DNA from 4 places in the Clostridium sp. KLE 1755 genome. Region 3 is predicted to be linked to each of the others. Evidence: predicted binding sites of a transcription regulator. Region 3 holds the regulator's gene; each other region holds the start of a gene.
The links. The regulator HrcA, encoded in region 3, represses chaperone genes, less so after heat shock. The targets are predictions, from matches to a motif close to TGTTAGCACTCNNNNNNNNNGAGTGCTAACA.

Region 1 (7,341 bases), on a different contig from region 3:
CATAGATGCAGCCTACCAGAATGGTTTTTCCCCATTTTCCACCGGCTGCCATGTCATCATTGCCGATGGACTGAAGGGAACCGATGAAGAACTGGTTCCCGTAGAAGGCGGGGAATATGTAAAGGAAGCCAAAATCGGCCGCGCCATTATGGATGCGGATGTTTTTATCACTCTCAGCCATTTCAAGGGACACGAAGCCACCGGTTTCGGCGGCGCGCTCAAGAATATCGGCATGGGCTGCGGATCCCGCGCCGGCAAGATGGAAATGCACAACGCAGGCAAGCCCTATGTGGAGCAGGAAAACTGCATCGGCTGCGGCCGCTGTATCAAAATCTGCGCCCATGATGCTCCCTCCATTACAGACGGCAAGGCCTCCATTGACCACGACAAATGTGTTGGCTGCGGCCGCTGCATCGGAGTCTGCCCCATGGATGCCGTCTGCACTCCCGGAGATGAAAGCAATGATATCCTCAACCGTAAAATAGCGGAATACAGCAAAGCCGTGGTAACCGGACGCCCCCACTTCCATATCAGCCTTGTAGTGGATGTTTCCCCTAACTGCGATTGCCATTCCGAAAACGATATTCCCATCGTTCCTGATGTGGGAATGTTTGCCTCCTTTGATCCGGTAGCACTGGACGTAGCCTGTGCAGATGCGGTAAATAAACAGCCCGTTATCAGCGGCAGCCAGCTTGACCGTATGCCCCATGTACACCATGACCACTTCATTGATTCCGCTCCGGAGACCAACTGGCACTCCTGCATTGAACATGCGGTGAAAATCGGCCTTGGCAGCGACCAGTATGAGTTGATTGAAATCTGATATAGTACATAATCTGACAAAATACATAAAAAAGAATCAGAAAAGCCCGGACAGGCAGTTTATTAAACCGCCTGTCCGGGCTTTTATATGCTCTCTAAAAGCACAAATCGGCTTTTATTTATCCGAAGCAAATCTTTCCGCCTGCTCCTGAATCAGCGCCTGATCCTCAAAATAGTTGATCTTCATCGCATTCTTCACCTCGGACAACGTCCTGGCGGCCTCTGCCTCGGCAGCCTCGCTGCCCTCCTTCAGGATTCGGTAAATTTCAGGAATATCCTTTTCAAATTCCTTTCTCCGTTTCCGAATGGGTTCCAGCTCCTCCTGCATTACATTATTCAGGAATTTCTTTACCTTAACATCTCCCAGGCCGCCGCGCGCGTAATGATCCTCCATTTCCTGAAGATTCTGATAATCAGGGCAGTAGCGTTCAAAATGTTCATCCCGGCAGAATGCTTCCAGATAAATAAATACCGGGTTTCCTTCCACCTTTCCAGGATCCTGTACACGCAGGTGACCGGGATCGGTGAACATGGACATAATTTTCTGCTTTACATCCGCTTCGCTGTCGGACAGATAAATACAGTTATTCAGGGATTTGCTCATCTTTGCCTTCCCGTCAATACCCGGCAGGCGCAGACATACCTTGTTGTCAGGCAGCAGGATATTAGGGTCTGTAAGTGTCTCCCCATATACGGAATTGAACTTGTGGACGATTTCCTTCGTCTGCTCAATCATGGGCGCCTGATCCTCGCCTACCGGAACTGTGGTGGCATGGAACGCGGTAATATCCGCCGCCTGGCTGATAGGATAGGTAAAAAAGCCCACAGGAATGCTTGTCTCAAAATTACGCATCTGAATTTCAGACTTCACGGTAGGATTCCTCTGCAGCCTGGAAACGGTAACCAGATTCATATAATAAAAAGAAAGCTCGCACAGTTCAGGAATCTGGGACTGAATAAAAAGAGTGGACTTTGCCGGATCAAGTCCGCAGGACAGATAATCCAGCGCCACTTCAATAATATTCTGACGCACCTTCTCCGGATTGTCTGCATTATCGGTCAGCGCCTGCGCATCTGCGATCATAATAAAAATCTTATCATATTCTCCGGAATTCTGAAGCTCCACTCTCCGCTTCAGGGAGCCTACATAGTGCCCAACATGAAGCGGACCGGTAGGGCGGTCGCCCGTTAAGATAACTTTGCTCATGATAATTCTCCTGTCACATAAGAAAATATATTTTACTGCGTTCTATTTTACTCGTTCTCCGGGGGATATGTCCAGTGAATCCGCTTATTTTTTATAAAAACAGCCATAACGTACAAATCCTCTCCGCTGCCTTTTCAAAATTGTGCCTGCCTACGGCATAAGATACAGGGTAAATGCATAACATAAGCTTTATATTTTTTTTATAATTAAATTAGCACTCACCTCTTGACAGTGCTAACAATGCATGTTATAAATGTTATAGAACAACAAAGGGGAACGGCAGACAAGCCGGAGACCTCTTATAAATAATAAGAAATCAGGAGGAATGAACTATGTTAATCAGAAACAACTTTTTCAATGACTTTTTCGGTGATATGTTTGATGACCCGTTTTTTAACAGAGGATACGCTCCTCAGACCCAGCTGATGAAAACAGATATCCGCGAGAAGGACGGACAGTACCTTCTGGAAATCGAAGTTCCCGGCTTTACCAAAGATGATGTAAAGGCCGAATTAAAGGAAGGTTACCTCACCATTACCGCAGACAGGAAAGAGCCTGTGGAAAGAGCGGATGAGAGAACCAAGTATGTAAGGAAAGAAAGATATTACGGAACCATGAAGAGAACCTTCTATATCGGCGAGGAGATTACGGAGAATGAAATCCATGCAGCCTTCAAGGACGGAATTCTGAAGATTATGATTGATAAGCCTCAGCCCAAGAAGCTTGAAGAAGAGAAGACAATCATCCCTATTGAGGGCTGACGGACTTCCTTCAGGGTTCAGTGATTACCCTCCGATACTGCCGGCGGTAACCGGTTTTATATAGATAAAGGACAATACCAGTCCCAGACTGTTAAAATACCCTCCCCCTTTAATCCTTTGTTATCATGTTAAAAGGAACCTGCTTCCGATGGCAGACAGCCCACGGAAGCAGGTTCCTTTTTGCAGATAATCCTGTAATCCCACAAAATCATCTTAATTTTCATCAATAAAACTGCGGCATATCACTGTAAAACCGCTGCAGTCCGCCCGCGGCCTACACAAGCTTCAAAATATCCAAGGGCTCCGCCAGCCGTACATCTGCGGCTATGGCCTCCGGATTTTTACACCCCCACAGAGCCAGCGCGCGTTTTACCCCTGCGCTCCCGGCACACTGCATATCATAAATGCTGTCGCCGATATAAACAGCCTGTTCCGGAGAAATTCCCGCTTTCTTCAGATAATAAAGCATTGGTCCTGGACTGGGTTTATGCTCCGGGGTATCCGAGGAAGTAACAGAGATGGTAAAATATTTCTCCAATCCCAACGGTATCATATCATGATCATACTCTTCCTGATTTTTCGACGTTATTGTCCCCAGAATAATTCCCTTATCCCTCAAATGCTCCAGAATCTCCGGAATATCAGGATAAATGGAAACATCATTGGCATGCGAATTATAGAAGGCATCCCATTTTTTCAGCTTCTCAGGAATTCCATCATCAATCCCCAGCTGTGCCAGAGCCTGGCTCCCCGGGATTCCCAGACAGAAATATAACTGCTCCGGCGCATATTGGCTCCCCTTTTCTTCCAACAGCAGCTCCTGAAGCCCTTTTATAATAGCCTTTTCCGTATTAATCAACGTTCCGTCGATATCAAAGATAAAATGACGCTCCTGCATCAGGCATCCCCTTCCGGTATAAAACCTTCAAAAATGAACAATGTAAAGTCCTTCCGGCATTCATCCATTTCTTTCTGGGAACGGATTGTCCATCCCACCGAAAGCGCATGATAGAAGCCGCAGCAAATCCTTCTTGACAAATCATCCCGGTAAAGCCAGTTGTAAGCAATAAAATCCGGCCTGGCCGCAATGTTGGAAAGCATTTTGCTCAACAGGAAAAAAGGAAGGCTGCAATTTTTGTTTTCCTTGTTGAAATTCGTGCAAAGCTGCCCCCGGAACACATCAGGCCGGTGCTTCCTGTACCAGATAAGCGCGGAAGGATGAAAAGATTCAATACAGTAAACGCCCTGGTATCCCCTCAGCTGTTCATTGACTGCCTCAGGAATCCTGTCATCCCTCTTATCCATTTTGATTTCAATGATAAGAGGAACCTGCCCGTTTACCAGAGTAAGGAATTCCTGAAAAGTAGGGATCCGCTCCTGCGTCCCTGCCAGGGAAAGCTGCTTAAGCTCCGCCAGGGTCAATTCATTCACCCGTTTCTCCACACCGCACATACGTGTCAGGGTAGCATCATGAAAAACCACCGGAATGCCGTCCTTTGAAAGCTGCACATCCATTTCCATGCCAAACCCCTTCTCAATGGCCAGCCTGAATGCTTTCATGGAATTCTCCGGAACTCCGGCTTCCAAATCGTGAAGCCCGCGGTGCGCATAATATTGATGAAGCAGTGCGCTGCAGTCCGGCTTATGCAGCCTTGGCATAATCAAGATCATATAAAGCAGAAATAAAAGCAAAACAACAACAATAAGAACTACTAACGTGTGCATGAAAAAAACTCTCCTTTATCTTAAGTCTGAAAATAAGTCTGCATAACCCCATCACTACAATAGTATAAAGCTCTTTTCCTGAAATGTCATTCCAAAAAAACAGGTTGCAATACACACCCGCTCCGTATAAAATGCACATATCAGAAACTGTACGCGCAGCATTGCGCAGAGAGGAGCCAATATGAAATTCAGTTTTGCCCATAACAATTTAAACGTAACGGATCTGGATAAATCACTCCGTTTTTATGAAGAGGCTCTTGGCCTGAAGGCCGCCCGCACCAAAGAAGCCTCCGACGGGAGTTTTATCCTTGCATTCCTGACCGATGGTGTTACGCCTCATCAGCTGGAGCTGACCTGGCTGAGAGACTGGGAAAAAGATTCCTATGATCTGGGAGACAACGAATTCCACCTGGCCTTTGCTGTTGATGACATGGAGGCTGCCCATGCGAAGCACAGGGAAATGGGCTGCATCTGCTTTGAAAATGAGGCTATGGGAATCTATTTTATAGCCGATCCTGACGGCTACTGGATAGAAATTATTCCCGCGTAGCCTCCGGATCCAGGGAAAGGCCGAACATGTCGGCGCATATCTGTCTGCCGCTTTCGGTGCGAAAGATGCGCCGCAGGACCTGTCCGGCCGTTTCCCTTGACTCATTTCCTTCGTATAGGTTTACCAGAAAATCAGCCTCCACCAGAATCTGATAATCCAAACCGTTGATGTCCGTGTAAGTATGATGATGTGCGATCAGATAACACACCCTGTCAATCACCGAATCCTCAAAATCCAGCGTTTCCAGCATTGCCCTGGCAATGACCGGCCCCTCCAGCTCCTGATGCTTTCCATCCGCGTTCCCGTACTTTTCTTCGCTTACCTTAATTCCGATATCATGTACAATCGCGGCAATCTCAAGAATATTCTGTTCCTCATCCCCAAGCTTCTCCAATTTTCCTATGACGCCCGCAAAATCATGCACCTTTATGAAATGCTGTATCCGGCAGGGATCATTTGCATAATAACTGATCATTGTCTTAATTAGAAGCGCCTTCTTATCCATCGTAATTCCACCTTTCAGAGCCTTTTCTTTCTTCCTATTCTATGACAACTGCAGACGGCCCACAAGAGCAAATCAGCGTTGTGCCCCGAAAACGCTGATGACAAGAAAATAAAACTATAATATAATGAGAACAATCGCAGCAGTACGGACACAGGAAAGGATTGGACTGATGAGAACAATACAGCTATCGGAAATTACCGATAATATAAAAGAAATGTGTATAGAAGCAAATCATGTTCTGACATCTGACATGGCAAAGGCGCTGGAAAATGCCGCCCGCTGTGAAAAATCACCGCTGGGACAGAAGGTTTTGGGACAACTGCAGGAGAACCTGCAGATTGCCGGTCAGGACCGGATCCCCATTTGCCAGGACACTGGCATGGCCGTCGTATTCCTGGAAATAGGCCAGGATGTCCATTTTGAAGGAGGGATTCTTGAGGATGCGGTAAACGAAGGAATCAGGCAGGGCTATGCGGAAGGCTATCTGAGAAAATCCGTTGTAGGAGATCCGCTCCTTCGTGAAAATACGAAAGACAATACTCCTGGAATCATCCACTACAGCATAGTTCCCGGTGAACAGGTCAAAATAACCGTAGCCCCCAAAGGCTTCGGAAGTGAAAACATGAGCCGTGTTTTTATGCTGAAGCCCGCAGACGGCATGGAAGGGGTAAAAAATGCAATTCTTACCGCGGTGCGTGATGCCGGACCCAATGCCTGTCCGCCCATGGTGGTAGGCGTCGGTATCGGAGGAACCTTTGAAAAATGTGCTCTCATGGCAAAACAGGCTCTCACCAGACCGTTGGATGATTCATCAAACATACCTTATATAAAAGAAATGGAAGATGAACTTTTGGAAAAAATCAATAAAACCGGAATCGGACCGGGCGGGCTGGGCGGAACAACCACCGCGCTGGGAGTGAAAATTAATACATACCCGACCCATATAGCGGGGCTTCCTGTAGCCGTTAATATCTGCTGTCACGTCAACCGCCATTCAGTACGCACCATATAATACCCATTATATGGTAGTTCTTCGCGCAGGTAATACAATATCTGCTGATGTTACATTATATAATAAGAAGAGAACCGTTATCCGGAAGGAGATTGCCATGGAAAAACATATGAAAGTGCCCTTTGCCAGAGAGGAAGCGGCCGCCCTGAGGGCAGGAGATTACGTTTACCTGACGGGAACAATATATACGGCAAGAGATGCCGCTCATAAAAGGATGTATGAGACATTGCAGAAGGGCGGAAGTCTTCCCTTTGATATCAGAGGAAACGTGATTTACTATATGGGACCATCTCCCGCCAGGCAGGGACGCCCTATTGGTTCCGCCGGTCCCACCACGGCCAGCCGCATGGACAAGTATACCCCCGCGCTTCTGGATCTGGGGTTACAGGGAATGATTGGAAAAGGGAAAAGAACGGAAGCGGTGAAACAGGCAATGATCAGGAATACCGCCGTTTACTTTGCTGCCGTAGGGGGAGCCGGCGCCCTGCTTTCTAAATCCATTATATGCTCAGAGGTGATAGCTTATGAAGATCTGGGCACTGAAGCTGTCCGCCGGCTGGAGGTAAAGGACTTTCCAGTAATCGTTGTAATGGACAGTGTGGGAAATAACCTTTATGAAACCGCCCTGGAAGAATACCGTACCGAATAAAATAAAGATAAGAAAGAGAAAGATATTATGAGAATAGCTTTGATGGTCCTCAGACTTTTCTTTAAAGCCTTTTACTACTTTGGCCGCATCTGGTGGTGCAGCATCCATGA
Region 2 (7,341 bases), on a different contig from region 3:
TACGGCAGCAGGCATTTTCCCCTGGCACATGTAGGTTCCAAGGAGCGTATTGTCATCAGGAAGCTGTGCGCTTACATTTTCAAGAATCCGGGAAAAGTAGGCATCGCTTCCTCCAAAGCCCGCGGTTCCGAAAAGAAAGACCTTTTTATGATGGATTCCCTGAAGGAATACGGTCATTTTTTCATCACAGCTACCTTTATCGGTCCAGAAGCCTGCCAGCAGATAAGGGGCTTCCTGCCAGCCGGCAGCCTCTCCTGCCTGCATCAGTTCATCAAGGCTGCCGGAATAAATACAGTCCTCCGGAGGAAGCGCTGCCAGGACGGCCTGTGCCAGCTGTGCGGTGTTGCCTGTGCGGCTGCTGAATACAACGGAATATTTCATGATTCTTTCCTTTCTGCCGGAGCGGTTTCCCATATGCTCTTATACGGCATTGCGATGCGTTGACGTTTAAAACGCAATGTTTTTACAGGCATTTTTTTCAGCGGGCAACGAGCAAGGCGGCCATGCCTGTATGGATATCCGGTGACTGCGGCGGGGCAAATGCCTGTAGCTCTGCGGCGCTGCAAGCTTATACTCTGTTACTTGCAGCAGGGTATTTGACCGTCATAAATACAGTGGACACCCCGGTGCTGCTGCATGCCGCCCAGGCATTCCTGATTACAGCGGATACAGTAGTGGATGGAATCCTCCCTGCCTTCCCGCACCTTTTTCACCCAATCCGGATCTGCGATGAGCTGGCGGCTCATGGCGGCGCAGTCGATCCTGTGCTTCTGAAGCTGTTCTTCGATAAAAGAAGGATGGACCAGGCCGCCCACGCCGCAGAGGGGGAGTGCGGTCAGCCCGCGCAGCGCATCACAGAAATCCAGGAAGCAGCCTTCTTGGCTGAAAAAAGGCTGGCTGGCCGGCGGAATGGTGTCGGTAAGAGCGCCGTGGTTGGCCAGTGTAACATGGAAGCTGGTTACGCCTGCCTGTTCCAGGAGAGGTACAAATATGGGAAGTTCCTCCTGCGGGATGCCGGCGTTTCCATAATGCGGGTTTTCCCTGCGCACGGCCAGTTTAAAATCTATGGGAAATTGGGGGAGTGCACTGCGGATGGCGGAAATGCATTCCACTGCAAAGCGCGCCCGGTTTTCAGGTGAACCGCCGTAGGAATCCTGGCGTTTGTTGTAGAGGGAGGAGCTGAAGCTGCCGCACATCCTGTCGCCATGGACCTGGACCATATCAAAGCCAAGCTTTTTGGCTTCCAGGGCGGCGGAACCGAAGGAGGAGGTGATCCTGCAGATTTTTTCCGGAGGGAGCGCGGTAATGTAAGGGGATATTTGATCATTCAACAGACGGCGCAGTTCCTCGTGGGAAATTCGTTTTGCAAGGATGCCGGGAAGAAAACGCAGCATGCCCTTCCAGTCGGAGTCCGACTGATGCAGCTGGGCGCAGATCAGGCAGCCATGTTCATGGGCGGCGGCTGTCAGCCTGCGGTAGTAAGCGGCCCCTTTGCGGGTAAAAAGTGAATGGAAGCCCCTTTTTCCCACGGGAACATCCCCTATGATGATCATGGCACAGCCGCCGGCGGCAATGGCTTCCATTTTTGCAAGAAGTTCATCCTCTTTCAGCCCCATGGAGGTAGGGGCGAAGATGATCCGGTTTTTCAGGGTCAGTCCACCCAGTGTGACAGAGCTGTTTATGGTTTCATACATGGTGGTTCCTTCCTTTCCCCGGGCAGGATTCTGCTCAGCAGGGCAAGCAGCTGTGTGTGCTCTTCCTGAGTCAGGCCCCGGACAGCCTCCGCCTCCCAGCGGTCAAACAAATCATGGCTTAAGTCAAAGGCATCCTGTCCCTTGTCCGTCAGCTCTAAAATGCAGGAACGCTTATCCGCAGGATTTGCCTGGCGGAGGATAAAGCCTGTTTCCTCCAGACGGGTAAGGGAACGGGTGGAATGGCCGGCATCCATTTGAAGGGAACGGCTCAGCTCGCCGGGGGAACAGCCGGGATGCTTTCCTATATACAGAATAAAATACAACAGTCCCTGGGAAAGTCCCTGCTCGGACAGCTTCTGTCCGCAATATTCGGTAAAATCCTTCCGCAGGAGGGAAATATAGTGAGGTAAAGAAGGATGCATGGACAGGACTCCTTTTTAGTTAGTATAATTTAATTGACAAAGTCAAATATATACTGTTTGTTTGACTTTGTCAACTAAATTAAATTTGTATAATATATTAGTTTTACGAAAACTGTTCAGTACACTCACAGTTGCAGTTTTACAATATAACAGTAACGGTTCAAATTTATCAGAACTGATATTCAAATATTCGCAGCTTGTTCGGACAAAGGGAAAGCAGATAAAAGCTGAGTTTATTTTTTCTTTATATATTTTTCATACTTTTGTTAGCACTCAACTAAATTGAGTGCTAATTTTCTATTGACTTTTTTTAAAGATCGAAGTACACTTATTCCTAGAGCAAAACCGGACAAAAGAAAAAAGTCCGTGGAAAAAAAGAAAGGAATGTGATGAATTATGGCAGAAAAACATGGCAGCTTGTCCATTAACAGCGAGAACATTTTCCCTATTATTAAGAAATGGCTGTATTCTGACCACGATATTTTTTACAGGGAACTGATTTCCAACGGCTGCGACGCTATTACGAAATTAAAGAAGCTGGATGTGATGGGAGAGTATTCCTTACCGGACGGCTATAAGCCGGAAATCCAGGTTATCGTGAATCCGGAAGAGAAAACCCTGAAATTTATTGATAATGGTATTGGTATGACAGCGGATGAGGTGGAGGAATACATCAACCAGATCGCCTTCTCCGGCGCAACCGATTTTATTGAAAAGTATAAGGACAAATCTGACGACAATCAGATCATCGGCCATTTCGGACTGGGCTTCTATTCCGCATTTATGGTTGCCGATGAAGTGCACATTGATACGCTTTCCTATAAGGAAGGAGCAGCTCCGGTACACTGGGAATGCGACGGCGGTACGGAATTTGAGATGGAGGACGGCACCTGGGACAAGGTGGGAACACAGATTACGCTGTTCCTGAACGAGGACTGCCTCCAGTTCTGCAACGAATACAAGGCGCAGGAGGTTGTTAAGAAGTACTGCTCCTTCATGCCGGTAGAGATTTTCCTTTCCAGGGAAAACACGCCGGAGACCCAGACCATCGATGAAGCTGAGAAGCTGGATACGGATGAGGTTCTGGAAACCATCCAGCCTGAGAAGAAAGAGGATGCCAAGGAAGGCGAAGAAACTGAAGAGAAGCCTGTCAGGCTGAAAATCAAGAAGCGTCCCGTTGTAATGAATGATATCCATCCTCTCTGGACCAAGAATCCCAGCGAGTGTACGAAGGATGATTATATTGAATTTTACCGCAAGGTTTTCCAGGATTACAAGGAGCCGCTGTTCTGGATCCATCTGAACATGGACTATCCGTTTAATCTGAAGGGAATCCTGTATTTCCCCAAGATCAACATGGAATATGAGTCCATCGAGGGAACCATCAAGCTTTACAATAACCAGGTATTTATTGCCGATAATATCAAAGAGGTAATCCCGGAATTCCTGATGCTCTTAAAGGGCGTCATCGACTGTCCTGATCTGCCGCTGAACGTTTCCAGAAGCGCGCTGCAGAACGACGGCTTCGTGAAGAAGATTTCCGATTATATCACCAAGAAGGTTGCCGACAAGCTGTCCGGTATGTGCAAGACCGACAGGGAAGAATATGAGAAATACTGGGATGACATCAGTCCCTTCGTTAAATTCGGCTGCCTGAAGGATGACAAGTTCTGCGAGAAGATGACGGATTATATCCTTTTCAAGAACCTGGACGGCAAATACATGACGCTGCCTGACTGTCTGGAAGTCAACAAGGTTGATCCGGACGAAAAGGAAGAAGGCGACAGCGCTGTTGATGAAAACGGCGAAAAGGTAGAGGCAGAGGTTGTTGACGAAGCAGCTGCCGGGGAAGAAGCAGGAGAAGGCGCAGAAGAGGAAAAGAAGGAAAAGACCATCTACTACGCAACCGACCTGAAGGTGCAGAGCCAGTACGTGAACATGTTCAAGCAGGCTAAGATGGATGCTGTCGTGCTGCCTGACCAGATTGACCAGCCCTTCATCAATCAGCTGGAAATGAAGAATGAAGGCATCAAATTCCAGAGAATCGATGCGGATTTGACGGATACCTTCAAGGCAAAGACCTCCAAGAAGACCCAGGAAGAGCTGAATGCCCAGTCCGAGGAGCTTCAGAAGCTGGTCCGCAAGGCGCTTAAGAATGACAAGCTGACCGTAAAGGTTGAGAAGCTGAAAAATAAAAAGGTTTCTTCCGTCCTCACCATTTCTGAAGAGAGCAGAAGAATGCAGGATATGATGAAAATGTATGCCATGAACGGCATGGATATGGGAATGTTCGGCGGCGAGGGCGAAACCCTGGTGCTCAACGTAAGCCATCCCCTTGTTGAGTATGTGATTGCGCATAAGGACGACAAGGACAATAAGAATGAAGCACTGATTTGTGAACAGCTTTACGATCTTGCCAAGCTGCAGCAGGGACCGCTGGATGCGGAGGCTATGACCAAGTTCGTTAACCGTTCCAACGATATTATGGTTGCATTGACCAAATAAGTATCCTGTGATGCAAAAGCCGGGATGCGCAGAAGTGTCCGCTGAAAACGGCGGAACCTGAAAAAGTATTGCCGGATAAGAAAATATGGAATGAAAAAGGTTACTGGTCACGGAGTGAACAGTAACCTTTTTCAGCTTTATCAGCGTTCATTTTAGCTGGAAGGAGCCTCTGTTTTTTGTCCATCTCATCTACACCAGAAAACCAAGCAGGAAAAAAAGCAGGGAAAAGACGGCAAAAAGCAGGAGCCTGGAAAAGGAACGTTCCACTATCATGTCAGGAAAATGGACGGCATAGCGGATTTTCACCTGATCTCCCACCTGGGTTCCGGCAGGGACCGGAATTTCATTTCTGGAAAAATAATTCCGGCCTTCCACGGAATAGGTGACAAATGCCATGAGAGGTAAGGCCTTCTTTTTTCCAGGGCCCGCAGCCTTCCGCCGGGATAAATCCTCCGGTTTGGCGGGACGTACTTTGGTCACCACGGCGGCAGTGCGGCGGGAACGGGGCAGAACCACTGTCAGGCGGAGGATTTCCGTCAGTGTCATAAAAAACATCAGGATGCCTGCAATATAGCAAAGCTGGTTGAACGGGTATCTCATTGGTATACTTCCTTTCACATAAGTTCTTTTCTGCCGAAAATCCATATTGTCACGGTGGCAGACACCGACAGCAGGACTGCACACAGAAAAAGCAGCGCCAGGAACAGAGGGACGGAGGGCAGGGTAAGCAGCCAAGCCGGCTGGAGCGCGTTCTTTTTCAAAAGTACGGGCAGAAGAAAGCAGGAGGCCATGATAATGATTACCAGGACAAACTTGGAATTCTCAAAGCCGAACTGATACTGGAGAGGCGTAAGTATGCAGAACAACAGTGTATTCAGGAAAAAAGCGACGGCATATTCCGGCATTGTGGGGAGGAAGGAGGAGGGCAGCAGCATGGCGGGTATGGTGTAAATAACCGCGGTTGCAATGAAAACCAGGCAGAACAGAAGATACCGGCACAGTACAATATCCCTCCTGCGGTAGGGTGAGGCACACAGAAGTGAGAGCGCCTTTGGAAACTCCGCATCCTTCAGGAAAATCTGTTCATAAGCGAGGAATTCGCTGTAAACGGAAGCCACAATTAAAATGAGCAGGCCGGTTCCCTTCTGCAGGGAAAAATCCGGCAGCCGCCAATAATAGAAAAAGGGGAGCACCAGTGTAAAAACAGGGATAAAGCAAAGATAGTTACCCATGAGGAACAGGTCTTTTTTTATCAGAGATATATGTGCTTTCATCTAATTCACAGCCCCCTTTCCGTAATTTCCTGTGACAGGACGCGCCGGTTTTCAAAAGAATCCGGCCGGCCTTCGCACAGGGCAATCATGATGTCATCCACGCAAGCACGGTCAAACAGTGCTTCCGGAAAAAGCTGTCTTGCTTTCTCCGGCTGATCGGTGACTGCTGTGAAGCCGAAATCGGTAATCCGCAGACAGCGCAGAAAGGTTTCCTTTTCCGGTGTAAGTGAGGCACGGTCACCTTTGACCAGGCGCCAGCTGTCCAGAAGCGCGTCCTTATCCTCCTCCAGCAGAATTTTTCCATGATCGATAAAAATAATATTGTCTGCGCATTTATCCAAATCGGAGGTGATATGTGTGGAAAAAAGCACGCCGCGGCCGCCTTTTTCCATAAACTCCCTCAGAAGGGTAAGAAAGGTGTCACGGACAAACGGATCCAGGCCGCCTGTGGGTTCATCCATGATTAGGAGCTCCGCATTGTGGGAGAGGGCCAGCGCAAGCGCCAGCTTCATTTTGGTGCCGGAGGACAGGGTTTTGATTTTACTGGAGGGCTCCAGGCCGAAGCGCTTTGACAGCTTCCGGAATTCGTCCTCCTGCCAGCTGCTGTAGGCGGGGGCTATTGCCTGCTTCATCTGCCGGATGGTGAGGTTTTCATAAAAAGCGCCGGCGCCGAGCACCACGCCGATGCGGTCGGCAAGCAGGTTCCTTTGGAAATCGGAAGCTGTGCCGGGATGGAGGGGACACTGCTTGCCGAAAAGACGGATTTCTCCGCCGTCAGGCTGCAGAAGGCCGAGGATGGCACGCAGCGTTGTGGTTTTTCCTGCGCCGTTGGCGCCCACAAAACCGGTGATACAGCCCTCGGGTACGGTAAAGCTTGCCTGGGACAGGGTGAAGCACGGATATTTCTTGGTGAGATTATTAACTTCTATGATATTTTTCATGGCAGACAGCTCCTTTCACAGGATGGAGGGACGTAAAGCGATGGAGGGACGTAAAGCGCCGTCCGGCAGGGCCGGCCGGAGATGGAAAATATGGTTTGTCAGGTGTTTTTAAAATCATCATAAAGAATATCGAGCATGGCGTGCAGCTCATCCCGGGGGATGTGTAGCCCGCGTGCGGATTCAAGGGCGTCCTGCATTTTCTGCTCCACCACACGGCGTCTGGCATCCCGGAGCAGCTCCGCATTGGCGGCGGAAACAAAGGTGCCGACTCCTACCTGCTGCACAAGGAAGCCTTCCTGCTCCAGTTCATCGTAAACGCGGCGGATCGTGAGGACGCTGACTCCCAGGTCATTGGCAAAGCGGCGTATGGAGGGCATGCTGTCCCCGTCCTTCAGATCTCCCTGCAGGATGGCGTCCTTCAGCTGATCCTTAATCTGCTGGTAGAGCGGCAGGTCGGAGCTGTTGGAAATCAATATTTTCATCGTGAGAACCTTTCTGAAATATC
Region 3 (7,341 bases):
AAAATGCCGTCGTCCGGCCAGAATCCGGAGGACAGCAGTTTTTCATTGGAAACATAGGAAAAAGATACCGCCCCGAAGCGGAATGAGGGATACGTCAGGATTTCGAGTAAGTTTCAGACAGCGATATCCGTTGATGAGGGCAGAGGAGAGATGAGATGTCTATTAATGATGTAGGAATGTTGTTTTCTTTCATCGGCGGCCTGGGAATGTTCCTTTACGGGATGAATATCATGGCCGACGGCCTTCAGAAATCAGCCGGAGGGAAAATGCAGAAGCTGATGGGCTTTCTGACAAAAAACAGGCTGATGGCTATTCTTGTAGGCGCAGGAGTCACCGCTATCATACAGAGCTCTTCAGCCACCACGGTTATGGTGGTAGGCTTTGTAAATGCAGGTATGCTGGAGCTTGCCCAGGCAGTGGGCGTTATCATGGGCGCCAATATCGGTACTACCATTACGGCATGGATTGTTTCCATGAGCGAATGGGGGAGCGTAATGAAACCGGAATTTTTTGCCCCGCTGCTTTTGGGGATCGGCGCGTTCCTCGTACTTTTTACAAAATCAGAAAAAAAGAAAAAAATCGGAGAGATTCTGGTAGGCTTCAGCGTCCTGTTTATTGGCCTTTCCTTCATGTCCGATGCGATTAAACCATACAGAGAAGCGCCCATATTTGCACAGGCCTTTGCCGTCCTTGGCAGGAATCCCGTTCTCGCGGTGCTGGCCGGCGCTGTGGTTACCGCCATTATCCAGAGCTCCTCGGCTTCTGTGGGTATCCTGCAGACACTGGCGCTCAACGGTGTGGTAAACTGGCAGTCCGCTGTATTCATTACGCTGGGCCAGAATATCGGGACCTGTGTGACCGCCCTGATTTCCAGCGCGGGAGCCGGGAAAAATGCAAAAAGAGCCTCTGTTATACACCTGCTGTTCAATGTCATCGGCGCTGTGGTTTTCGGCATTATCATGTTTGTCCTGTTCCGTTTTAATGCGGCATGGGGCGCGGCAGCCATTAACAGCGTGGAAATTTCTGTTTTCCATACAATTTTCAACGTACTCAATACCCTGATGCTGATTCCTTTTGCAAATAAGCTTGTCAAGCTTTCTACCTATATAATAAGGGATGATAAGGAAGCGGAGATCGCAGAAATAACGCCGGCAGGGGAAATGCGCCGCCATCTGGACGAACGTATTCTGGAAAACCCTGCATTTGCCATGGATACCGTGATGGGAGAGGTAAATGTGATGGGCCAGTCCGCCCTGGAAAACCTGAAGGCGGCCCTGGAAGGCGTGGAGACAGGCAACAAGGAACTGATCCGCTCCGTGTTTGATAAGGAAAAAATCATAAACGAAATGGAAAAGGTTCTCACCTCCTTCCTTGTGAGGGTGGATAATCTTTCCCTTACCGAGGGGCAGCATAAGGTGGTAAAAAATCTTTTCTATACCATCAGTGACCTGGAAAGGGTGGGAGATCACGCGGAAAATATCGCGGAGCTTGCCGAAAATATGCGCAAGGATGAGATCTCCTTTTCCAAGAAAGGCTTCAAGGATTTGAAGCTGATTTCCAGTGAAACCATACTGGCGCTGGAAAGCGCGCTGAAGGCCAGGGAGCTTTCCAGCACACAGGATGCAATTCAGGAAGCGGATTATGAAAGGAATGTGGATAAGCTGGAGGATGAGCTGCGGGAGAAACACATCCAGCGTCTTTCCAAAGGGAAATGCGAGCCGGAAAGCGGCGTGGTATTCCTGGATCTGATCAGCAATCTGGAAAGAATCGCGGATCATGCCACCAACATTGCGGGATATGTGGTCAGCGAATCCCGCAAACCACTTCCTGCGCTGGACGAAGAGTGATATACTGTTGTCAGAAACCCCGGTAGGAAGCGGCGAGAGTTCTGGTCCAGCTTCGTGCATGTGGGCACCAGGTTTTATGAAAACAGGTTTAGGATTTAATGGCATGTGGCGGAATGGAGAGTAGGATGCAGAAGATATTTGTGATTGAGGATGATGAGAATATCCGGAATCTGGTGAAAATTGCTTTGGAAGGTTATGGCTATCAGGTGGCGGCTTTTGAGACTGCGGAGGAAGCGTTGGAGATTGTTGGGAGGGAGAAGCCGGATTTGGCGGTTTTTGATTTGATGCTTCCCGGCATGGATGGTCTTTCTGCGATTCGGATTATCAGGGGACGGGAGGATGAGCTGAAGAGTATGCCGATTATTGTGCTTACGGCTAAGGATAAGGAGTACGATAAGGTGGTGGGGCTGGACGGCGGCGCGGATGATTATGTGACTAAGCCCTTCGGGGTTTTGGAGCTGGCGGCGAGAATTCGTTCGCTGCTTAGAAGGGCGTCCGAGCAGCAGCCTGTGCAGTCCGAGGGAAAGGTGCGTCTGGGAGGTTTATGTGTGGATACGGCGGCCAGGGAAGTGGCCATGAACGGGGAGCCGGTGGTTCTGACTTATAAGGAATATGAGCTTCTTATGTATCTGATCGATAACCGGGCCAGAGTGGTGGAGCGGGATGAGCTTCTTAACAAACTCTGGGATTATACGGCAGACATAGAAACGCGCACACTGGACATCCATATCCGTACCCTGCGCCAGAAGCTGGGCGAGGAAGGCAGCAGATATATCAAGACTATCCGCAGCGTGGGCTATCGTTTTGTGCTCCCGCAGGAGACGGAAAACAGGGATAATTAAATTATGAAACGAGCGATATTACTCCGGTTCGTAGCGATACTCATGCTGGCCCTCGCGGTCAGCAGTGTTTTTTCTTACTATTTTATCGGCAAAAATATGCTGAAAAGCAATCGGGAATCCATGCTGAATACCATTCATGTGGTGGACTATTCCCTGAATTATGACGGGGATCTGCAGGAACAGCTCAGCCGTCTGCATGAAGCGACCATGGATGAAAATTCCCGCGTCACCATTATCGGTGAAGACGGCACGGTAGTGGCGGACAACGAAATTGAACAGGTGGATTCCCTGGAAAACCATTTGGAGAGGGAAGAGGTGAAAGAGGCGCTGCGCAGCGGCTCCGGTTTTGCTACCAGGAATTCGGAAAGCCTGGGGGAGAACATGCTGTATGTGGCGGTTCATTCCAAGAAGGGACCCTATGTGGTGCGCATGGCGGTTCCTTATACCAATATGCTGGATTACATGATACTGATTTTCCCGGTGCTTCTTCTGGGCACAGGGATTGCTTTTGCCATGAGCGTCGTCATCGCCGTGCGTTTTACCAATACGATTACCACGCCCTTAAATGAGATTTCCAGGGAGATGGAAAAGGTGCGCAGCGACAATCCCAGCTTTACCTTTAAAACCTATAAATATAAGGAACTGAACGTGATTTCCGCAACCACCATGAAAATGGCGGAGGAAATCCGGGAGCACATGGACCGTCTGGAAAAGGAAAAACGTATCCGCCAGGAATTTTTCAGCAATGCCTCCCATGAGCTTAAAACCCCTATCACATCGGTGAGAGGCTATGCGGAGCTGCTGGATCAGGGCTTTGTGACGGATGAGGCCGTCAAAAAGGATTTTATTGCCAGGATTCTGAAGGAAACGGACAATATGACCAATCTGATCAATGATATCCTCATGATATCCAGGCTGGAAGCAAAGGAAGCGGAGGTGACCTACTCCACGGTGCGAATGGTGCCGCTGCTTACGGAAATTTTTGAATCTGTCGAACCCATTGCCGCGGAATATCAGGTAACGCTTCACAAGGAATGCGAGCCTGTCTCCATAGAGGCCAGCGCCAAACAGCTTCGGGAGCTGATTATGAATCTGGTCAGCAACGGCATCAAATACAACCATCCCGGCGGTAATGTATGGGTTGAAATCAGCGCCAGGGGGACGGATATGTGCGTTCGTGTCCGCGACGACGGCTGCGGCATCAGAAAGGAAGATCAGGACAGGATCTTCGAACGCTTCTACCGCGTGGACAAAGGACGCAGCAAAAAGATGGGCGGCACAGGGCTTGGCCTGTCCATTGTAAAACATATTGCGGAGTACTATAACGGTCATATTGAACTGGAAAGCGAGCCGGGGAAAGGCAGCTGTTTTACGGTGACGATCCCGGGAAATCAGACGAAAAGTTGACAACTTCGCGGCTTTGCGGTAAACTTAGTCCTATATTCAGGTATATTACTGCTATGTGTATTGTGCTTGGACAAAGTACCTGGGTCTAAAGGAGGAGAAAAAATTATGGCAGAAACGAAGAAAACCGAAGCAAAGGAAACTGTAAAACCTGTTGAGAAAATCGCTGCAAAAGCTGATGCGCCCAAAATCGAAACCAAAGAACCCGAAAAAACACCAGCAGTAAAAGCGGCCGTAAAAGAGCCCGCAGAGGCAAAGGCACCTGCCAAAAAGGCGCCTGCAAAGAAAACAGCTGTAAAAAAGGAAGCTGTGAAGAAAGAGACAGTAAAGAAAGAAACCGTAAAGAAGGAAACTGTGAAGAAAGAGCCTGTTAAGAAAGCCCCTGTGAAAAAAGCGGCTGAGAAGCCCGCAGCAGCCCCTGCGAAAAAAGCAGCGGCCAGGGAAGAGATCAAAGAGACAGTAACCGTACAGTTTGCAGGAAAATCCTACTCATCGGAGGATCTGGTAAAAATTGCGAAGGACGTATGGAAATATGACCTGGGCAGGAACGAAGAAGAGTTCAAAACCGTAGAACTGTATGTAAAGCCGGAAGAGAGCAGTGTATATTATGTAATCAACGGAGACGTTACCGGCAGCTTTGCCATCTGATCCCAGGGAACAGAGGACTGTATTACATAGAACCGTTCTGACGCAGCATAAGGCTGCATATAACTTCACATCATTTACACGCCGTATCCGGACAGGAACGGCGGATCTTTTGTCTGATCCGTCCGATTCCGGCCTCTTTAAGGATACGGCGTTTCTTTTGAAAATGTTTCCTCATACAGGGATATTTGATTTTTTCTTAAGTTTACGTTCATGATTTTCATATTTTTTTCACTAATTTATTTCAAAAAACGAGTTGACAACGTTTGGGAGAAGTGATAATGTATGTTCAGAAGGTGTTAGCACTCCTAAGGGTTGAGTGCTAACAACTTAAAAAAGAGGTGAGGTAATGCAGAGCGAACTGGATGAACGTAAAATGAAGATTCTGCAGGCTATCATCCGGAACTATCTGGAGACGGGAGAACCGGTGGGCAGCAGGACAATTTCCAAATATACGGATTTGAACCTGAGTTCAGCTACCATCCGCAATGAGATGGCTGATCTGGAAGAGCTCGGCTATATCATTCAGCCTCATACCTCGGCAGGCAGGATCCCTTCCGATAAAGGCTACCGTCTTTATGTGGACAGCATGCTGGAAGAGAAGGACAGGGAAGTCGCTGATTTGAAGGAGCTTCTCGTGGAGAAGGAAGATAAGATGGAACATCTTCTCCAGCAGGTAGCGAAGGTTCTTGCGGTAAATACCAATTATGCGGCAATGATTTCATCGCCGCTTTATCATGGAAACAAGCTGAAGTTCATTCAGCTTTCAAGAGTGGATGAACATCAGGTGCTGGCGGTTATCGTTGTGGAAGGCAATGTGATTAAGAACACAATGCTCCACGTGGACGAGGCGCCGGATCAAGAAACCATGCTTAAGCTCAACATCCTGCTGAATACGCATTTAAACGGCAAATCCATGGATGAGATCAATCTGGGGACAATAGCCAACCTGAAGCAGCAGGCAGGAATACACAGCAGCATGGTGGGAGAAATTATCGATGCGGTGGCGGAAGCCATTCAGGCGGATGAAGACCTGGAGATTTATACCAGCGGCACCAACAACATCCTTAAATATCCGGAGCTGGCGGATAAGGAGCTGGCCGGACAGCTTATTACCACATTTGAAGAAAAACAGGCATTAAACCAGATAGTTCAGGAAACACTTGCTGATGAGAACAGCACAGGCATACAGGTATATATCGGTGATGAGACCCCGGTACAGACAATGAAGGACTGCAGTATTGTTACAGCAACCTATGAACTGGGAGAAGGAATGAAAGGGACGGTGGGAATCATCGGACCGAAGAGAATGGATTACGACAGAGTCGTGGGCATTCTGAAGAATCTCATGAGCCAGCTGGATACGCTGTATAAGAAAAAATAGAAGTGTCAGGTACACAGAATGGAGTGAAGCAGAAAATGGAAAATAAAGATAACCGTAATCTGGAAGAAGAGATGGACACTGCTTCTGAGGCGAAGGCCGGAGAAGAGACAGCAGAAGCTCCCAGGACAGAGGAAACGGCAGATGCGGATACTGATTCTTCCGAAGGAAACGGAGAAGGCGGTGAAGCCGGGGCATCGGAGGATACCCAGGAGGATTCCGAACAGGCGGAGGATAATTCCTCTGTAGAAAAAGAGGGATTCTTCAAAAAGAAAAAGAAAGATAAAAAAGAAGAGGCCTTCAAAGTGAAAATAGACGAACTGGAAGACAGGGTAAAACGTCAGATGGCCGAATTTGAAAACTTCAGAAAACGTACCGACAAAGAAAAGGCAGCAATGTTCGAAACCGGAGCAAAAAGTGTGATAGAGAAAATCCTCCCGGTGGTTGACAACTTTGAAAGAGGTCTGGCAGCCGTACCGGAGAATGAAAAGGATTCCGCTTTTGTGGAAGGCATGAACAAGGTATATAAACAGCTGATGACCGAGCTGGACAACATGGGAGTAAAGCCCATCGAAGCTGCAGGTCAGGAATTCGATCCTAATTTCCACAATGCAGTGATGCATGTGGAGGATGAGGAATACGGTGAGAACATCGTAGTGGAGGAATTCCAGAAGGGTTACACATATCATGACGCTGTGGTAAGACACAGTATGGTTAAGGTGGCAAATTAAGTATTTCAGGCATGGCCTGATGAAATAGCCGTATTAAGCGGTAGAATGGAGGAGAATCATGAGCAAAATTATTGGTATCGACTTAGGTACAACAAATAGCTGTGTGGCAGTAATGGAAGGTGGAAAGCCCACCGTTATCGCCAATGCGGAAGGCGCAAGAACAACACCCAGTGTTGTCGCATTCACCAAGACAGGGGAAAGACTGGTAGGAGAGCCTGCAAAGCGTCAGGCAGTAACCAACGCGGACAGAACAGTTGCTTCCATCAAGAGACATATGGGAAGCGACTACAAGGTAGACATTGACAGTAAGAAATACTCCCCGCAGGAAATTTCCGCAATGATTCTGCAGAAGCTGAAAGCAGATGCGGAGAACTATCTGGGAGAAAAAGTAAACGAAGCTGTTATCACAGTTCCCGCTTACTTCAATGACGCACAGCGTCAGGCAACCAAGGATGCAGGAAAGATCGCAGGCCTGGATGTTAAGCGTATCA
Region 4 (7,341 bases), on a different contig from region 3:
ATGCCGTTGGCTGCCGGGACATAGTCCGGAGGATACGGATGATCCACTGGAGCAGTATCAATATCTCTATCTAAATGATCTGCCGTTTTATGTGATCGGAATCCTCGATCAGTGCTACAATGCTTTTGGTATCTATACCTATCGTAGTCTTGATGAAGAGGGAGAAGAGGGCAAACGAGGATCCATCCGTTATGATATTGATCGAACGATAGCATATGGTTATAATCTCTCACGCGTACATATTAAAGAGAATGAACCACTTTGGTACAATGAATGCGATCGGCGGGGACTGCTGGTATGGACAGAGCATCCGGGAAATTTTTATGCAACTCCGGAAGATCCCCGATGGCAAAAGGCTTATTACCGTGAACTGGATGGCATGCTTGAACGTTTACATAACCATCCCAGTATTGTAATTGTTTCTACGATCAATGAATCATGGGGAGTGGAAGGCTGCCATGTAAGTACGCCCTGGGAAAATGAATTGCGTTATCAGTTCCTGCGGGATAATGGATATCGGGCAAAGAAGGCATGGCCTCACGTGCTTGTCTGCGATAACTCAGGGTTTGGTAAAACGGAGGCTTGTGAAATTAATGATTTTCACTATTATCCTGCAGAGCATTGGGAGGCAAAAGAACGTTGGGAAACGTTGATACAAAGCTGCTATCCTGGTTCAACCTACAACTATATTAATCGAGTCCGTGCACCACATTGTGTTGGTGAAGCAATACAGTCAGGAAAACCTATCTTTATCAGCGAATTTTTGCATATTAATGGAATTGACATGCAGCTGCGAATGTTTCAGAAAATTGCAGGCTATTTACGTATGAATGTTGCATCACATGAGATGGAGGATTCCGGGCCGCTGACAGCTGAACGTTATGAACGTGACTATGGCTATGTGGATCATCATATGAATCCGCTGGGATATGATATGGTCAATAATATGGATATGGTCGTAGCTGACTGTAACCGTATTGAACATGTACATTCCGGTCAAAAACTGAGTATTGACCTTTATACTTCCCATTTCGCATGGCGGGATATGAAAAACCCCGTACTGCATGTGACTGTAACGGGTATAGATTGGCTGGGACGTTATATAGAAGGAATTATTACTATAGAACGTTCCATAGATTTTAAGCCATTCGTTGTGGAGCTGCAGGATACTATTGAATTTACTGTCCCGGAAAAAATGCGTGGGGCATATGTCTTTTTCTATGTAGAGGATGATGGAGATATTTTATGCCGTAATTATATTCAGCTTTATATAGAGGAAGCCTGCATGGACAACCGGATGGGTGAAATCACAATTTCTCCTGGCATGTATACACGTGCAGATGGAAACTATGTACAGGTTTTCCAGGAAGAAGGTGTCTGTGCAGTCAGTGTATGCGGAAAAGGAGAACTGCGCTATGTTGTAGAACTGCCGGAAACTATAACGGCAAGTCTGCTTATTTTGGAGGCAGGGGCGCGAGAAGGTAAAAATGCCATTAAAGTGACGGATGAAATTCTTTTTGGGACACAGATAGAGGTATACTGGGATGGCAAATATACGGATACACTAAAACCTCAGGATGATCCTTCAGATGAGCGTGCTCTGTTCTCAAATGGTTCACAGGGAGGAAATCCTTATAACTACCGCAATACTGGACGCCTTGGTTACGGAGAAAGATTTGAAGTACAGCTGCCGACGAATGCACTGGAAGCAGGAGTGCATGAACTTATATTGAAAAGCAGCGGCGGCGGTATGACAATTTATGGCCGGTATACAGGCAGATATGGTATGGATCCTACAATTGTATTTGAATCATAAACATAGTATTGTAATCCTGCTCTTATAATAGCAGGAATATAAAAAGAAAAATGTATGATTTAAAAGGCACGGAATCGCTTCATATGATTCTGTGCCTTTTTATATATTAAGAGATTTAAGGTAAACTAAAAATATTTTAAGTCAGTAAATCTGATTGGGTCCTTTGATTAGATAGCGCAGGCTTTGTGTGTGAGTAGGCTGAGCGTCCATGTAAATAAATGAAGTGGGTATTCGTGTGTGAACAACAGTAAAATCCCCCCGGATCTGTGTAATCAGCAAATCTATCGCATTCTGTACCATAGTACGGTAATCCTGTTGTATAAAATGGACACCAGGCAAATAGGGAGGATCAAAGCTGACGATTTCAAAATCCACACCGGGTGTCCGTTTCATTTGGATTACAGCATAATAAGCAATCTGTGCTATTTCTGCATTGGCACAGAAAAAGCCGCGAAGCTGGCTGTATTTGCGCAGATGCTGAAGAATAGAAGCCATGATATATTCAATACGATTTTCATTGCTTTTGTCCAGAAGCCGAAGATCATCTATCATACAGTCGTTCTTTGGGGTAAAGTGAAGCCTTGCATTGGCGAAGGCTTCTCTAAAACTGTCATATCGTTCAGTGACGGTACTGTTGCAAAGGGGAAAGTGTAATATCGCAATTTGTTCGCCTACTGCATTCAGAAGATAATCCGCAGCTAAACGGGATCCCTGCCGGTTATCTGAAATAATATAGGATCCCCCGGTAGTTTCCAGATAGCGATCGATAAAAACAAGAGGATATGGGGCTGTTGTACCGCAGCCACGGATCAGTCTTGAAATCATAGGGCTGTTCATTTCAGTAACTACAGGAAAAAGGATGGTTCCCTGGACACCGCTTTTTATGTACTGGTTCAAAAGCTCTTTTTCAGTTCTTACATTCTCCTGAGAACAGCAGGAGTAAAGGCGGTAATTATTTTTCTGGCAGAGCTCGTTCAAATACATCATGTATGTTTGATCAATGAGCGATGATGCGCTGGGGAAAATTGCACCAATTGAAATAGGACGGTCATTACTGTCCGTCCGGGAAATGGAATAAGGACTTTTACTTACAAATGATCCCTTTCCCCTTATACGAGTGATTAGTCCGCGGTCTGCCAGTGAATTCAGGGCATTTTTGGCCGTAATGGCACTTACATAATACTGCTCGACCAATTCTGATTGGGACGGAATTCTATCTCCTTCCCGCAGCTGGCCGGATGCAATCATATTAAATAGATCCTGTTGAATCTTTTTGTACATGGGAATTGACATCGTTATCTCCTGGCATATTAGCTTTGAATATAAACAAAAGTTAGTGATTACATATATTAATTATTTCTACAAATCTATTGTATCAAATTGAAAGTGCTGTGGCTAGTGTATGTGATAAATATTATGATGTTGGAGGGTGAATAAAACTTTGTCTAACTCCAACATTAAACCTCTGCCTCCACAAATTTAACTTTCGTTATGAAAAGCCGCCCCCACAAATTAAAGAAAATAATTAGCACTCACCTCTTGACATTGCTAATAATGCGTGTTATATTACAAATAGAACAAAGGAAAGGACAAAGATACAAAAAGCAATAAACATCGAAAGATGAGGGTACTTTTATACCGGAGTCGGAACCTGCGTTCCAGACATGTAAACGATAATTTTTATTTTACAGAAAAGGAGCGATAATTATGTTAATGCCTAGTATTTTTGGAGAAAATTTATTTGACGACTGGATGAGCTTTCCGTTCAGGAATTTCAACACGAACAGCCTTATGAAAACTGATATCAGGGAAACGGACGGCAGCTTTGAACTGGACATTGATATGCCCGGGTTTAACAAAGAGGATTTAAAGGCGGAGCTGAAGGAAGGCTACCTTACCATCAGCGCTTCCACGAACAAAGATAACGGTGAGAAGGACGAGAATGGCAGATATATCAGAAGAGAAAGATATGTGGGTTCCTGCAGCAGAAGCTTCTACGTGGGCGAGGATATTAAGCAGGACGATATCAAGGCGAAATTTGAGAACGGTATCCTGAAGATTTCCGTTCCTAAGAAAGAAGCGCAGCCGAAGGTGGAAGAAGATAAGCACATTGCGATTGAAGGCTGACAAAGTGGCAAGGCTTACAAGGCCGTCGGCAATAAAGCCGGATGCAGCGGCCCGGATAGAGAAAGGCCGCTGTAAGAGGAGAATGCTGTGGTAACTGGTGTCTGATTTCAGAAGAATGGAGGAATGACTTATGTTGATGCCCAGTATTTTTGGAGAGAATTTATTTGATGATTTCATGGATTTTCCGTTTGATGATAAATGGGAGAAGAAGCTGAACAAGGAGTTCTTTGGGAAAAAGAATCCGTTGTACGGCAAAAATGCTTCCCGCCTGATGAAGACCGATGTGCGTGAAACAGATAATTCCTACGAACTGGATGTGGATCTGCCCGGATTCAAGAAGGACGAGATTCAGGTAGAGCTGGAGAACGGCTATCTGACAATCAGCGCAGAGAAGGGCCTGGATAAGGAAGACGAGAAGAAAGGCAGGTATATCCGCAGAGAACGTTACGCAGGAGCCTGCAGCCGTACCTTCTATGTTGGCGAGGATTTGGAACAGGCTGATATTAAAGCCAGCTTCAAGCATGGTATCCTGAAGCTTTCCGTTCCCAAAAAGGAAGAAAAGAAACAGGTGGAAGAGCATAATTATATAGCAATTGAAGGCTGATTCCGTCTGCCGCAGGGCAGGCCGGACAATCGTTTTGGATAATATGGAATTGGAAGTTTCCTCCTTTACAGGCATCGGCGAAGCCGGGCGCAGCAGCGTTTCCCGCTTTGCCGGTGTCCTTTTTTTGTTCGCGGAGGTTTGTGCAATTATGCCATTTTCCTTTTTCACGTACTGTGTTAGACTTATCCTCAGAAAATAATGCAGGGGGAAATGGGCATGGAGAAAAAAATGGTAAGAGTCGCGCCGCCGCAGCTGGGGCGTTCGCTCAGGGAAGCAGAGGACGGCCTGGCGCTTCTTGGCAATGCCTGCAGGGAGGATATGCCTGTGGAGCAATGCCATATCCGCGGACTGACGGTGGAAAACCAGGATTTTTATAAAATAAATCTGGAAGGCGTGATTTTTGAAAACTGTACCTTCCTCCATTGTAATTTCGAAAAAGCCAGTTTTATCGATGTGCGGTTTAAGACCTGCGATTTGTCCAACAGCCGCTTGGACGACTGTTATTTCAGCCGCTGCGAATTCCTTTCAGTAAAAGGGGTGGGTGCGGATTTCCATGAAAGCCTGCTGAAGGAGGTACGCATGGAGGAGTGCGGCCTTTCTTTTGCCAATTTCAGTGGAACCAGGTGGGAATCGGCGATATGGAACGCCTGCGATATGCAGGAAAGCTATCTGGCGGACTGCCGTTTTAAGAAAATGGAATGGAAAGGGCTGAACCTGAAGCGGGCCAGTTTTTTCCATACGCCCTTAAAGGGAATGGATCTTCGCGGGAATGAGATTGAGGGCATTGTTTTATCGGAGGAAAAAGGGGAGCTGCGGGGAGCGGTGACGGATTTATATCAGGCGGCGGAGCTTGCGAGGCTGCTGGGGATTGTTATAAAATAGGGTCTGTAAAAAAGGCCGGACAGCGGAAAGGAAGACAGGAAAATGGCAATTGACAAGGTAAGGAATTATTTGAAAAAATGGAATGCGGACGGCAGGGTTCTGGAATTTGAGGTTTCCAGCGCCACGGTGGAGCTGGCGGCGCAGGCGCTTCACTGCGAAGGCAAAAGAATTGCGAAGACACTGTCCTTTGATTTGGGGGATCGCTGCATCCTTATCGTGACTGCAGGGGATGCAAAAATAGATAACGCAAAGTATAAGGCAAAATTCGGGAAAAAGGCGAAAATGCTTCCTGCCATCGAGGTGGAAGAGAAAATCGGACATGCTGTGGGAGGCGTGTGCCCGTTTGCTGTGAATGAGAATATATCGGTTTTTCTGGATGAATCACTGAAACGTTTTGACACAGTGTTCCCTGCCTGCGGCAGCAGCAACAGCGCGATTGAAGTTAACATGGAGGAACTGGAGGAATACTCCGGAGCCTGTGAATGGGTGGATGTCTGCAAGGATTGGGCGCAGGCAGAGAGTTGATTTCGGACGGACCGGGGCCAGGATAAGCAGGGATCAGGATGCGTACAAGCCGGGATAGGCAGGAAATGGAATACACAGAAGCCGGAATAAAACGGAACCAGGATAAACAGATATGGTAAAAAGCAGGTAAGTGATTATGAAGGAAGAACGGTTTTCAGCTTTCAGACTGCATAAGGAGCATAAAGGGATTATTTTCCTATATGGTGTTTTTGCACTGTTTTTCAGCGCATTTTATCTGTTACTGATGAGCGCCTGGAGGCCGAAGGGCGCGGCGGAGCTGGGGAAATTTGCGGCGTGCGTCGGCCTGATTTATGTGGCGCCGGGGCTTATGTGCAGCCTGCTTGGCGGCATTCTGCTGGCAGGGCAGAAGAAGAGAGGTTATTTCCTTTTGATCCTGCGGAATTTTCCGGGGCTGGCGGCAGCAGTCCTGACAGCCGGGATTGTGGGATTTTTTTCTTCGATCTGTGCTGTTGTAGGGCTTTTCCTCGGCGGTTCTGGAAGAGTCCGTACACAGAAGGAACGGGATAAGGAGTGGGAAAAATTCGCTGAAAGCGGCGTGGGATATGCGGTAAATGCAGAAGAGAACGCGCCGGCGCTGATAGTTGACAATCGAAGGGGGCGTACGGAAGAAGCGGCGATGGTATTATCCGGCGGGCTGATGGCCTCTTTAAGCAACCTGATGCTCTGCGGCGGCATGGGAGAGGGCAAATTGCCGGGACGTGCCGTGGACAGGAGCCTGGAGGTCTATGTGAGGCTTAAGGTTTATTTTGATAAGCTGATATTTTCAGGTGTTGAGGTGGCAGTTGGCTGTCTTATGACAGCGGTGTTTACATTTCTTTATGATGACAGGCGTATTGTGGGGCCGGAGGCGTTTGGGGGCGGAAGGCGGTCTGAGAATTCCCTTGTATTTAAAGCGCTGGCGAGGTGGGCCGGGGCAGCGGGAATGGCCGCAAAGCCCATGCCTGCGGATTTCATGGGCTTTGCGCTCTGGCTGCTGGTTCTGGCCGTAGTCTGTATGTATGGATACCATTTTTACAGGTGCTTCCGGCTTTATTGCTGGAATGATTCCTGGGAAGAAACATACAGGGGGAAGCTTGAGACTGCAGGCGTTGCGCCCCATATCAGTACGGTAACTTTTCCTGAATGGTAAAAAAAGGGAAAGTCCCGGGCATTCTGTGCCGCAGGGACTTTCCCTTTTGTAATTTTTCCGTAGCTGTGAGGGCACTGGAGAATTAAGTCTTTTGCTTAACCCTTTACAGCGCCGATGGCAATACCTTTTACAAAATATTTTTGCATGAAAGGATATATAACCATAACCGGCAGAATGCCCATTACGGTCAGAGCCATGCGGACTGAGGTGGAAGGCAGATCAGCGGTGTTGATATTG

Region 1: the regulator HrcA is predicted to act here: its motif matches at 2,239-2,269, upstream of HMPREF1548_RS11315 (Hsp20/alpha crystallin family protein).
Region 2: the regulator HrcA is predicted to act here: its motif matches at 2,381-2,411, upstream of htpG (molecular chaperone HtpG).
Region 4: the regulator HrcA is predicted to act here: its motif matches at 3,340-3,370, upstream of HMPREF1548_RS26950 (Hsp20/alpha crystallin family protein).

Annotation. Positions count from the first base shown of each region.
Region 1 covers NZ_KE992696.1:17,665-25,005, forward strand. Annotated here, with positions in the region: gene HMPREF1548_RS11305 (DUF362 domain-containing protein) at 1-823, shown strand, start outside; gene trpS (tryptophan--tRNA ligase) at 938-2,029, opposite strand; gene HMPREF1548_RS11315 (Hsp20/alpha crystallin family protein) at 2,362-2,790, shown strand; gene HMPREF1548_RS11320 (HAD family hydrolase) at 3,065-3,688, opposite strand; gene HMPREF1548_RS11325 (glycerophosphodiester phosphodiesterase family protein) at 3,688-4,515, opposite strand; gene HMPREF1548_RS11330 (VOC family protein) at 4,697-5,065, shown strand; gene HMPREF1548_RS11335 (HD domain-containing protein) at 5,052-5,570, opposite strand; gene HMPREF1548_RS11340 (fumarate hydratase) at 5,740-6,582, shown strand; gene HMPREF1548_RS11345 (Fe-S-containing hydro-lyase) at 6,680-7,231, shown strand; gene HMPREF1548_RS11350 (lysophospholipid acyltransferase family protein) at 7,259-7,341, shown strand, end outside.
Region 2 covers NZ_KE992779.1:131,111-138,451, reverse strand. Annotated here, with positions in the region: gene bilS (flavodoxin family protein BilS) at 1-381, opposite strand, end outside; gene bilR (bilirubin reductase) at 579-1,694, opposite strand; gene bilQ (bilirubin utilization transcriptional regulator BilQ) at 1,679-2,116, opposite strand; gene htpG (molecular chaperone HtpG) at 2,513-4,621, shown strand; gene HMPREF1548_RS27240 (DUF3592 domain-containing protein) at 4,811-5,221, opposite strand; gene HMPREF1548_RS27235 (ABC-2 transporter permease) at 5,236-5,895, opposite strand; gene HMPREF1548_RS27230 (ABC transporter ATP-binding protein) at 5,901-6,836, opposite strand; gene HMPREF1548_RS27225 (GntR family transcriptional regulator) at 6,935-7,318, opposite strand.
Region 3 covers NZ_KE992667.1:11,131-18,471, reverse strand. Annotated here, with positions in the region: gene HMPREF1548_RS04530 (Na/Pi cotransporter family protein) at 156-1,847, shown strand; gene HMPREF1548_RS04525 (response regulator transcription factor) at 1,973-2,689, shown strand; gene HMPREF1548_RS04520 (sensor histidine kinase) at 2,693-4,096, shown strand; gene HMPREF1548_RS04515 (DUF6465 family protein) at 4,202-4,741, shown strand; gene hrcA (heat-inducible transcriptional repressor HrcA) at 5,088-6,122, shown strand; gene grpE (nucleotide exchange factor GrpE) at 6,158-6,850, shown strand; gene dnaK (molecular chaperone DnaK) at 6,909-7,341, shown strand, end outside.
Region 4 covers NZ_KE992779.1:64,058-71,398, reverse strand. Annotated here, with positions in the region: gene HMPREF1548_RS26960 (glycoside hydrolase family 2) at 1-1,816, shown strand, start outside; gene HMPREF1548_RS26955 (GntR family transcriptional regulator) at 1,958-3,109, opposite strand; gene HMPREF1548_RS26950 (Hsp20/alpha crystallin family protein) at 3,524-3,943, shown strand; gene HMPREF1548_RS26945 (Hsp20/alpha crystallin family protein) at 4,074-4,547, shown strand; gene HMPREF1548_RS26935 (pentapeptide repeat-containing protein) at 4,764-5,429, shown strand; gene HMPREF1548_RS26930 (YbaK/EbsC family protein) at 5,472-5,954, shown strand; gene HMPREF1548_RS26925 (hypothetical protein) at 6,091-7,104, shown strand; gene HMPREF1548_RS26920 (carbohydrate ABC transporter permease) at 7,200-7,341, opposite strand, start outside.